Regions from separate parts of the Paraburkholderia steynii genome, predicted to be linked through region 2. Evidence: riboswitches for the same ligand, from Rfam matches in the RefSeq annotation. Region 2 holds a riboswitch; the other holds the start of a gene.
The links. Region 2 has a riboswitch for ZMP and ZTP ahead of BLT65_RS30085 (LysE family translocator). Riboswitches for the same ligand answer to the same signal wherever they lie in the genome.
Positions count from the first base shown of each region.

Region 1: linked by a shared signal. The riboswitch ahead of glyA (serine hydroxymethyltransferase) and the one ahead of BLT65_RS30085 (LysE family translocator) in region 2 are both predicted to bind ZMP and ZTP.

Region 1 is NZ_FNDI01000010.1:26,573-31,983, forward strand. Features, by position in the region: gene BLT65_RS18980 (prepilin-type N-terminal cleavage/methylation domain-containing protein) at 1-60, opposite strand, end outside; gene BLT65_RS18985 (GspH/FimT family pseudopilin) at 57-617, opposite strand; gene nrdR (transcriptional regulator NrdR) at 790-1,281, opposite strand; gene glyA (serine hydroxymethyltransferase) at 1,288-2,535, opposite strand; ZMP/ZTP riboswitch at 2,720-2,834, opposite strand; gene ydfG (bifunctional NADP-dependent 3-hydroxy acid dehydrogenase/3-hydroxypropionate dehydrogenase YdfG) at 3,046-3,792, shown strand; gene ybgC (tol-pal system-associated acyl-CoA thioesterase) at 3,915-4,385, shown strand; gene tolQ (protein TolQ) at 4,551-5,228, shown strand; gene tolR (protein TolR) at 5,239-5,411, shown strand, end outside.
Region 2 is NZ_FNDI01000020.1:49,103-54,513, forward strand. Features, by position in the region: gene BLT65_RS30065 (superinfection immunity protein) at 1-200, shown strand, start outside; gene BLT65_RS30070 (epoxide hydrolase family protein) at 236-1,390, shown strand; gene BLT65_RS30075 (winged helix-turn-helix transcriptional regulator) at 1,406-1,819, opposite strand; gene BLT65_RS30080 (DMT family transporter) at 1,902-2,219, shown strand; ZMP/ZTP riboswitch at 2,266-2,363, shown strand; gene BLT65_RS30085 (LysE family translocator) at 2,403-3,035, shown strand; gene BLT65_RS30090 (YodC family protein) at 3,857-4,129, opposite strand; gene BLT65_RS30095 (MFS transporter) at 4,664-5,411, opposite strand, start outside.

The DNA of each region.
Region 1 (5,411 bases), on a different contig from region 2:
CGCGACGAGCACTTCAAGCAAGCTCTGACCGCGCTGCGAGACAAGACGAGCGCGCGTCATGCCGCCGCTCCGCACGCGCCGTCGACGATGCGCGCCCGCCCACCCGCCGCGATGCGGATGCAGCGTCGCCAGTCCTTACCCTGCGTCGCCTTCGATTCGACACGCGGGCCGATATCGAAGCTGCGAAAGCTGCCGTTGGCCTGGCCCGCGGGTGGCGTGAAAGTGAGATTGGTGAGCGCGCCAACGATGCTGACGGGCGCAAGATCGGGCTGCGCGCGCAACGGATAGAAGCCGCCGCCACGCTCGATCATGACGGCCCATCCACAAGACCAGTCGACGACACCCGTTTTGCACGGCTGTCCCGCCGCAAGACAACGCCGCGCGGCATCGATGCGGCACACGGTCACGCGCGCGCCGCGCCGCAATGCCTCGCCGCGCGCGTAACTGAGTGTGGACAACAGCGCGCGGGCGCGCGCGTCGACCTGATCGCGTACGCGCCACGCAACGAACGACGGCACCGTCAACGTCGCGACGATCGCGAGCAACGCGATCACGACGAGCGTTTCAAACAGCGTGAACCCGCGGCACACGCGCCGCGTATGAGCGTTTCGTTTCATCAGCATTCCTCGATTTCCGCCAAGAATGCGACGACTCTAACGATGCGCAACCGCTCCCACAATTAGCCGGATGGCCAGGTGGCGGACGCACGAATCCCTGCACGAGAATGTCCGTGCATCAAGTGAATTCGCGGCAGAACTTCAGGGAGAGAGAATGCGGATGCGCGAAAAATCAGCGCTTGCGGGAAGGCTTCGCGGGCGCGGCCGGAGCGTTCATCCGGCGAAACTCTTCAATGACGTCCTCGAACTCGGAGACGTCTTCGAAACGCCGGTACACGGAAGCAAAGCGCACGTACGCGATGGTGTCCAATGCGCGCAGTTCGTTCATCACGAGCTCGCCCAGACGCTCGCTGCGTACTTCGCGCTCGCCGCTGCCGAGCAACTGATACTCGATGCGCGACGCGGCGGCGTCGATGGCGTCGGCAGCAACTGGACGCTTGCGCAGCGCCAGTTGCATGCTCGCCACGATCTTGCGGCGATCGAACTCCGTGCGGCTGCCATCCTTCTTGACGACCGAGGGCAACGCCAGCTCGACCCGCTCGTACGTCGTGAAACGCTTGTCGCAGGCCGGGCAGCGCCGGCGGCGCCGGATCGCTGCGCCGTCCTCGGACACACGCGAGTCGACGACCTGTGTATCGTCATGCCGGCAGAAGGGGCAGCGCATGGCGGCTTAGCGGTAGACCGGGAAGCGTTGGGTCAACTCGGCGACCTGCGCGCGCACGCGCTCGATCGTGGCCGTGTCTTCCGGGTTGTCCAGCACGTCGGCGATCAGGTTGCCGACCTGCTCGGCTTCCTTCGTGCCGAAGCCACGCGTCGTCATGGCGGGCGAACCGAGGCGGATGCCGCTCGTCACGAACGGCTTTTCCGGGTCGTTCGGAATCGCGTTCTTGTTCACGGTGATGTGCGCCGCGCCCAGTGCCGCTTCCGCTGCCTTACCCGTGATCTTCTTCGCGCGCAGGTCGACCAGCATCACGTGGCTTTCCGTACGGCCCGACACGATGCGCAGGCCCCGCTTGACGAGCGTTTCAGCCAGCACGCGCGCGTTGTCGACCACGTGCTGCTGGTATTCCTTGAATTCCGGCGCCAGTGCTTCCTTGAACGCAACAGCCTTGCCCGCGATCACGTGCATCAGCGGACCGCCCTGGATGCCCGGGAAAATGGCCGAGTTGATCTGCTTCTCGAACTCCGCCTTCATCAGGATCACGCCGCCGCGCGGGCCGCGCAGGCTCTTGTGCGTGGTCGTCGTGACGAAGTCGGCGAACGGCACCGGATTCGGGTACACGCCCGCTGCGATCAGGCCAGCATAGTGAGCCATGTCGACCATCAGGTACGCGCCAACCGATTTCGCGATCTTCGACAGACGCTCGAAGTCGATACGCAGCGCGAACGCCGATGCGCCCGCGACGATGATCTTCGGCTTGTGTTCCTGAGCCAGCTTCTCGGCTGCGTCGTAGTCGATGTCTTCGGCTTCGTTCAGGCCGTAGCTGACGACGTTGAACCACTTGCCCGACATGTTGACGGGCGAGCCGTGCGTCAAATGGCCGCCGTGTGCGAGGCTCATGCCCATGATCGTGTCGCCCGGCTTGAGCATCGCGAAGAACACGCCCTGGTTCGCCTGCGAGCCCGAGTTCGGCTGGACATTCGCGGCTTCGGCGCCGAACAGCTGCTTCACGCGGTCGATCGCCAGTTGTTCGACGACGTCGACGTATTCGCAGCCGCCGTAGTAGCGCTTGCCCGGGTAGCCTTCGGCGTACTTGTTGGTGAGCTGCGAGCCCTGTGCGGCCATCACCGCCGGGCTCGTGTAGTTTTCCGACGCGATCAGTTCGATGTGCTCTTCCTGACGGCGGTCTTCGTCCTGGATTGCCTTCCAGATTTCCGGATCGACATTGGCGATGGTGCTTTGGGCTTTGTCAAACATGCTGGTTCCGTTAAGTGTGTTCAGGTTGACCGGATCGTGCGCAGGTCGTGTGCCGGGAGCGTATTGGGTACGCAGCACTGCTGGCCACCGCTGATGGTGGGAGCCTTGACGCGGCGTATGAAGGAGGTGCCGCACACGCGAGTCAGGACAACCACCGGCAGCGCAAACGACGGCGCGCGCGAAACATGGCTGCCCAGGCGAACGGCAAAACGGCACCCTGCGCTTCACGGTGGGACGCTCCACCTTGAACCCGTCAGGCTTGACAGCATGGGGTTCTATCGCCAGTCACGCAGGGGTGAGCGCGTTAGTTTATTGGAACCGGGTCGAATAGGCAACCGAGGCAACCGCGCCGGCCGGCGCGCCGCCACGGCGGCCAGAAGCCCCGGCCTGCCGTGGCAGTGGCCGCCCGGCGGCCCGCCTGAACGTGCCTTCGCGCGGCGGGGTCATTCTTGCCGCATTGCCGCATTGGAAGTAGGCTTGTGGCCTTTCTCCACCGACCAGGGAACAGCAATGATCGTGTTCGTCACAGGCGCGTCCGCAGGGTTCGGCGCCGCTATCGCCAGGGCTTTCGTCAAGGGCGGCCATCGCGTGGTCGCGACCGCGCGCCGCAAGGATCGCCTGCAGGCGCTCGCCGACGAGCTCGGCGAAAACCTTCTGCCCTTCGAACTGGATGTGCGCGACCGCGCAGCCGTCGAAGCCGTCCCCAACGCGCTGCCCGCCGACTTTGCCGCCGTCGACGTGCTCGTCAACAACGCCGGCCTCGCGCTCGGCCTTGAGCCCGCCCAGCGCGCCGTGCTCGACGACTGGACGACGATGATCGACACCAACTGCATGGGTCTCGTGCAGGTCACGCGCGCCTTCCTGCCGGGCATGATCGAGCGCAGTCGCGGGCATGTGTTCAATCTGGGGTCGGTGGCAGCCATGTACCCGTATCCTGGCGGCAACGTGTACGGCGCGACCAAGGCGTTCGTGCGCCAGTTCAGCCTGAACCTGCGCGCCGACCTGCACGGCACGCCCGTTCGCGTGACGGACATCGAGCCGGGCCTGTGCGGCGGCACCGAGTTTTCGAACGTGCGTTTCCGCGGCGACGACGAGAAGGCTGCGGGCGTCTATCAGAACGTCCAGCCGCTCACGGCCGAAGACATCGCCGATTCGATCTACTGGATCGCGACGCGCCCCGCGCACGTCAACATCAATACGATCGAACTGATGCCTGTCGCGCAGTCGTTTGCGGGCCTGAACATCCACCGCGGCTAGGTTTCACGGGCGCGCCGCGTCGGCCGGATCGTGTAGCAGCGACGCGACGCCCGTCGTGCAGGCCGAGCACAACCGGACACGAAAGTGCCCAAAAATGCGGCGCGCTTTTGCGTTCCGGTAAAATGCGCGCCATGAATATGTCTGACAGTCAGTCCGGCGCGGAAATCGGCTTTATCTGGCCGATTCGCGTGTATTACGAAGACACCGATGCCGGCGGCATCGTGTTTTACGCGAACTACCTGAAATTTTTCGAGCGCGCGCGCACCGAATGGCTGCGCGCGTGCGGCGTCGATCAACGCAAGCTGGCCGAAGAATCGGGCGCGCTCTTTGTCGTGCGCAGCACTGCGCTCGACTATCGCGCGCCTGCCCGGCTCGACGACATGCTGCGCATCGTCAGCCGGATCGAGCGGCTCGGCCGCGCATCGGTGGATTTCGCTCAGGAAGCCTGGCGCGACGATACGCTGCTGGCGACGGGCACGATCCGCGTCGGCTGTGTCGACTCGCAATCGATGAAGCCGGCCGCCATTCCTCCGCCGGTTCACGCCGCGTTGCGGCGCGAACCGGGCCCCAGCGTGTCAACGACGAGTATTTGAGCGTCGTTGTTAGCTGGACAGTGAACTCGTAACGGTCACAACAAGACCAAGCATGGTTCGGCGAAGAACCCGCCGAAGCTTCCGGTTTGCCAACTGAATGCCAACCGAACGCTTCGACTCACCTTGCAGCCGGACGCCCCACCCGGGACGTTACAACGAACCTCTATGAACACTACACAAGATCTGTCGATCATTTCCCTCGTTCTCAATGCGAGCCTGCTGGCGCAGGCAGTGATGGCGCTGCTGTTGCTGCTGTCGCTGATGTCGTGGACTTTCATCTTCCGCAAGTGGTTTGCGATTCGCCGCGCACGGGCGCAGACTGAACGCTTCGAACGCGATTTCTGGTCGGGCGGCGACCTGCAGGCGCTGTATCAGAGCGCCGCGAACAACCGTCACACGATCGGCGCGCTCGAACGTATTTTCGAGTCGGGCATGCGTGAGTTCCTGAAGGGCAAGGAAAAGCGTCTCAACGATCCGGGCGCGATTCTCGACGGCGCGCGCCGTGCCATGCGCGCCGCATTCCAGCGCGAAATGGACGTGCTCGAAGCCAATCTCGCGTTCCTCGCATCGGTCGGCTCGGTCAGCCCGTATATCGGTCTGTTCGGCACGGTGTGGGGCATCATGAACGCGTTCCGCGGCCTCGCGAACGTCCAGCAGGCCACCCTCGCGAACGTCGCGCCGGGCATCGCCGAAGCGCTGACGGCAACGGCCATCGGCCTGTTCGCCGCGATCCCCGCCGTGGTCGCTTACAACCGCTACGCGCACGATATCGACCGCCTCGCGATCCGCTTCGAAACCTTCATCGAAGAGTTCTCGAACATCCTGCAACGTCAGGCCCATTAAGGAGTCCACGATGGCCGGTTCAGCCCGTTCCAGCATGCGCGGCAGCCGCTCGCGCCGCGCGATGGCCGACATCAACGTCGTCCCGTACATCGACGTGATGCTCGTGCTGCTCGTGATCTTCATGGTGACGGCCCCGCTCGTGGCGCCGTCGATCGTGAACCTGCCGACTGTCGGTGGCGCCGC
Region 2 (5,411 bases):
TCGCCCTGTTCAATGCATGCATGGGCTGGACGGTGTTCGGCTGGCTGGTCGCGCTGTACTGGGCGTGGCAGCCGAATCCGCCCGTCAATCTGGAAGGCGAAGTGGTGCGCTCGCGCCGCACCCTCAGCATGCGAACCTTCACGAAGGGACTCGGCGAGCGCGTGCGGTGGCGCGAATCGCGCGACCGTTCGACCAAATAGCGCGCCGCCTGCCGCACAACGACCAGGACCACATGATGCAGATCACCCCGTTCCAGATTTCGATTCCCGACTTCGAGCTTGCCGCGCTCAAGACGCGCCTCGCGCAAACACGCTGGCCCGACACGTTCGATAGCGCGCCGTGGTCGCTCGGCACCGACATGAACTATTTGCGCGATCTCATCGATCACTGGGCGGGCGCGTACGACTGGCGCGCGACGGAAGCGCGGCTCAATCAGGAGCCGCAATTCGTCGCGCAGGTCGGCGATCTTGCCGTGCATTTCGTGCATCGGCGTGGCACGGGTCCGAAGCCCTACCCGCTCGTCATCACGCACGGCTGGCCCGGCTCGTTCATCGAGTTCGCCGAACTGGTGCCGCAACTGTGCGACCCGGCGTCGTTCGGCGCGGACCCCGCCGATGCATTCGATGTCGTCGTCCCGTCGATGCCCGGCTATGGCTTTTCGGAGCGGCCTTCGAAGCCGGGCATGTCGGTGTTCGCGATCGCCGGCCTGTGGGTCGAGCTGATGCGCGGGCTCGGCTACACGCGCTTTGGCGCGCAAGGCGGCGACCTGGGCGCGGCGGTGTCGATCGCGTTGGCGGCCAACCATGCACAGCATGTCGACGGCATTCATCTCAACTTCCTGCCGAGTTCGTACGCGCCGGGCGTCGCGCCCGACGATCCGTCCATCACGCAGGAAGAGCGGGATTTTCTCGCGTCGAAGGCGGTGTTTGCCGATGCCGAAGGCGCCTACGCCCACATGCACGCAACGAAGCCGAACACGGCAGCGTTCGCGTTGAACGATTCGCCTGCGGGGCTGGCTGCGTGGATCGTCGAGAAATTCCGCGCGTGGAGTGATTGCGACGGCGACATCGAGCGGGTGTTTTCGAAGGACCAGTTGCTGACCGATCTGTCGTTGTACTGGCATACGCAGACGATCGGCTCGTCGATGCGGCTCTACGCGGAAACACGCGCGCGGCCATTGCGCTTCGAGCCGGGCCAGCGCGTCACGCCACCGCTCGGCTTTGCGCGTTTTCCGAAGGAAATCAGCCAGCCGCCGCGCTCGTGGATCGAACGCGTCTTCAATGTCACGCAGTTCGCGGATATGCCCCGCGGCGGGCACTTTGCCGCGATGGAACAGCCCGCGCTGCTTGCCGAAGAGATACGGCGCTTCTTCCGGCCGCTGCGCGGCTGAGCGTTTAACCCGGCGTTATCGACGCGACTGCGCAAGCGTATCGAAGCGCTCGCGCGCGGCGTCGAGCGCGCCGCCATGCGTCTCGGCCCAGCGGTCGAGCGTGACGAGCGCATCGCTCAACGACAGCCCGAGCGCGCTCAACCGATATTCGACGTGCAAGGGTTTCGTGCCGCACACGTCGCGGATCACGAGCCCGTTGCGCTCCAGCTCGCGCAGCGTCTGCGACAGCACCTTCTGCGAAATGCCGCCAATCTTGCGCAGCAGCGCGTTGTTGCGCATCGGTCCGTCCTGCAGCGCGGGCAGGATCAGCAGCGTCCATTTACTCGCGATCAGTTCGAGCGCGAGCCGCGACGAACAGGCCTCGTCGAATACGTTGCCTGGGTGCTGCGCCTCGTTCGCGGCGTCGACGGAATGGTCCGGCGCGGGCATTGCCATGGTTACCAGAAGGTGCGTAATGGTCAGCGGATCACTATACCTCTACGCTGCGTCCATTCTTCAAATGGAGGTAGTGATGGCGTGGTTAATCCTGCTCGCGGCAAGCGTCGTTGAAATCCTGATGGGCCTTTCCCTCAAGTATGCGAATGGCTGGACGCGTTTCTGGCCGAGCGTCGGCGGCGTGGCGGCCGCGCTTGCGAGCGTCTTCCTGCTGACGCTCGCGATGAAGCACCTGCCCGCAGGCACCGCGTATGTCGTGTGGACGGGCATCGGGTCGATGGGCATCACGCTGCTCGGCATCGTGCTGTTCGGCGATCCCGTCTCGGCGCCGCGCATCGCGTGCATGGTGATGATCGTTGGCGCGGCGGCGGCGCTCAAGTGTATCGACGGGTAGTGCCGTTTTTGTATCTGGCGTGCGCCGGCAGCGCGCGGAACAATCGACCAGTTCGCGCGACTGGCGCTCAATCGAGGTGGATCACCACCGGGAAACGCGAACCGGAATGCAGATTCCGTCACGCCGCGCGCCTGGGCCTTGCCTTGATCCTTCGATCGGTCTTCCTTCAACGGAGCTCACGCAATGCCTCAAACGTCGCATCTCGTTGCATTTGCTTTTGTCGCGCTTGGGATGGCGCTCACGCCCGGGCCCAATATGATCTATCTGATCTCGCGGTCGATTTGCCAGGGCCGCGTGGCCGGGCTGATTTCGCTCGGGGGCGTGGCGCTTGGTTTTGTGGTCTATATGTTCTGCGCGGCATTTGGCATTACGGCGTTGCTGCTTGCGGTACCGTTCGCGTATGACACGCTGCGGTTTGGTGGCGCGCTTTATCTGCTGTATCTCGCGTGGCAGGCCGTGAAGCCGGGCGGACGCTCGCCGTTCCAGGTGCGCGATTTGCCCGTCGATAGTCCGCGCAAGCTGTTCACGATGGGCTTCATCACCAATCTGCTGAATCCGAAGATTGCTGTGCTTTATCTTTCGCTGCTGCCGCAGTTTATTGATCCGCAGCATGGCAGTGTGCTTGGGCAATCGTTGATGTTTGGCGTGGTTCAGATCGTGCTGAGTATTTCCGTCAATTCGACGGTCGCTATGACGGCGGGGTCGATTGCCGTGTTTCTCGCGAGGAAGCCGACGTGGCTCGTCGTGCAGCGGTGGATGATGGGGACTGTGCTGGCTGGGCTCGCTGTCAGGATGGTCACGGAAGCGCGGCGGTAGTGCTGTTGATTTGTCTGCGACGGCTGGTTGGTTTGCCTGGGTTTTCGCTGGCATCCGCGCTTTGCCTTCGCGCTTCAAGCGTCGCCCCTGTGCGGGGCGGCACCTACTTTTCTTTGCCGCCGCAAAGAAAAGTAGGCAAAAGAAAGCGGCTAACACCGCCAACACTTGTGTTTGCCTGAGGGCCCCCACAGGGTCTTACGCTTCACACGGCAGCCTTTCTGTTTGCGTGCGTTGCCAACGCTTCGAATGAACGCCTCACCCGCTTCAAACACCCGTACACGGGCTAACGGCAGCGAACGGTAAATGCCGCCCAGGTGGCAAACTGTGTGTAGGTTGTCGCGTCGTATAGCTTGGTGCTCTTACAGGCTGGAACGCGTGTGCTATCGGGTCCGAAGTGAGGCGTGTGAGGCGCTACGGCCTACACACAGTTTGCCACCTGGGCGGCCGTGGAATATCTGGCACGGCATGGTGCAGCGCGGGTGAGTGAAGCGGGTGAGGCGCTCCGCAAGAGCGTTGGCAACGAACATGGGTCACGTGATTGCCGCGTGAAGCGTAAGACCCTGTGGGGGCCCTCAGGCAGGAAGAAATGCTGGCGGTGTTAGCCGCTTTCTTTTGCCTACTTTTCTTTGCGGCGGCAAAGAAAAGTAGGTGCCGCCCCGCACAGGGGCAACGCTTGAAGCGCGAAGGCAAAGCGCGGATGCCAGCGCAAAGACTGCGGATGCCAGCGAAAAGACAAAACGCGGATGCCAGCACAAACCCAGGCAAACCATCCAGCCGTCGCAGACGAATCAGATACTGCACGCGCCGCAAAGGCGCCAAATTCAAACCGCCGCACCACGAACAAACTTATGCACCAACCCGGCCGGAATCGACCGCGGCTGCCGCCACACCTCATCCTGCGCGAAGGTTTCCTGCCGCAATTCGCCATGGTCATCGAACCATTGGCAAACGAGCCATTCACCCGTTTTCCGGGCAATCGCCCCGACATAAGTCACCGTCATCCGCGGCCCGCCCGTTTTGAGCGTCACCACGTCCCCGACTATGACTTGCACCGTTTGCGTCGTGTCAAATGCGTCGAAAGTAGCAGTCAGCATGGATGTCCCCGTTATAAGCATTAGGCTGGCTGAAAATTCACTGCCATAAACGCACCGCGGTCCAACGAATTATTAAGAGTGGGGGAAGATTAACAATTGAATATTTCGGCAGCAAGTAATTTTTATTGGAAGCGTTTGCAGCAAAAACGAAATAGACGGCCAGATATCGCGAACGTTCGTTCGTTATTGTTTAGTTCGGCAATCGCCTGCCGGGAAAGGCGGCATGTTGTCGCGCAGCACGACTCCCACCAAAGTTTAGGCGGCATCTTCAGGGTATACGTAAATACGCCGGACCACCCGCTGTCATGATGCTGACATTCTGCGCGTAATCACGGGTTTAAAAACTATGCTGCGCGATTAATCGCTGTCATCTGTGAATAAGCGCATCACTGCTGAACAGGCAAGATTAGTTGCAATGCGCAATACACCGCGACTGCAATCGTATGACTCTAAACAGCGAAAACGTTATCCGACCATTTTCACGTGTATTTTTGTTCTGTCGAAATACAAATATGCAGCCGCTCGGGATTTTCCCTAAGCCATTTTGATCGCGCGCAGAGAAGCGCGCTGCTGATGCCGGACCAGCGTCACGCTGAGCGCAATGCAGATGACCATCAATACCGCATTGATCGCGAGGCTACGCTGGAACGCATACGCATAGCCCGCCGCCGATGCATTCGCCGACAACGCGCCAAAAAACGCGCCGCTGATGGCAGCCGTGCCGAACGCCGAGCCGATCTGTAGCGTCGACGTCACCACGCCCGACGCAAGCCCTGCCTTCGCCGGTTCTACTTCGCCGAGCACGATGCGCATGATGGACGGCAACACGAGCCCTTGCCCGACGCCGGCAAGGACGAGCCCCGCATAGAACAATGGACCGAGCGCCGCGTGCGTCGCAGCCCAGCCTGTCACCGAAAAACCGACCGCCATCATCGAGAAGCCGAGCGTCAGCACATGACCGCCAATGCGACGCACGACAGCGGGCGACGTCAACGGCCCGGCGACGAAGCCGAGCGCGAACGGCATGATCGCGATGCCGGATTGCAGCGGCGTCCAGTGCAAGCCTGTCTGCAGATAGATGCCGTACGTGAGAAAGAACGCACTGTTGCAATAGAACAGAAAGGCCAGCACGAGCCCCGTCGAAAAGGCCGGATTGCGGAACAATTGCAGATCGACGAGCGGGCTGCCGCCACTACGCTCGACGCCACGCTCGACAGCGATGAACGCAGCAAGCGCAGGCACGGCGAGCGCGAACATCGCGAAGGTCCACCACGGCCAGCCG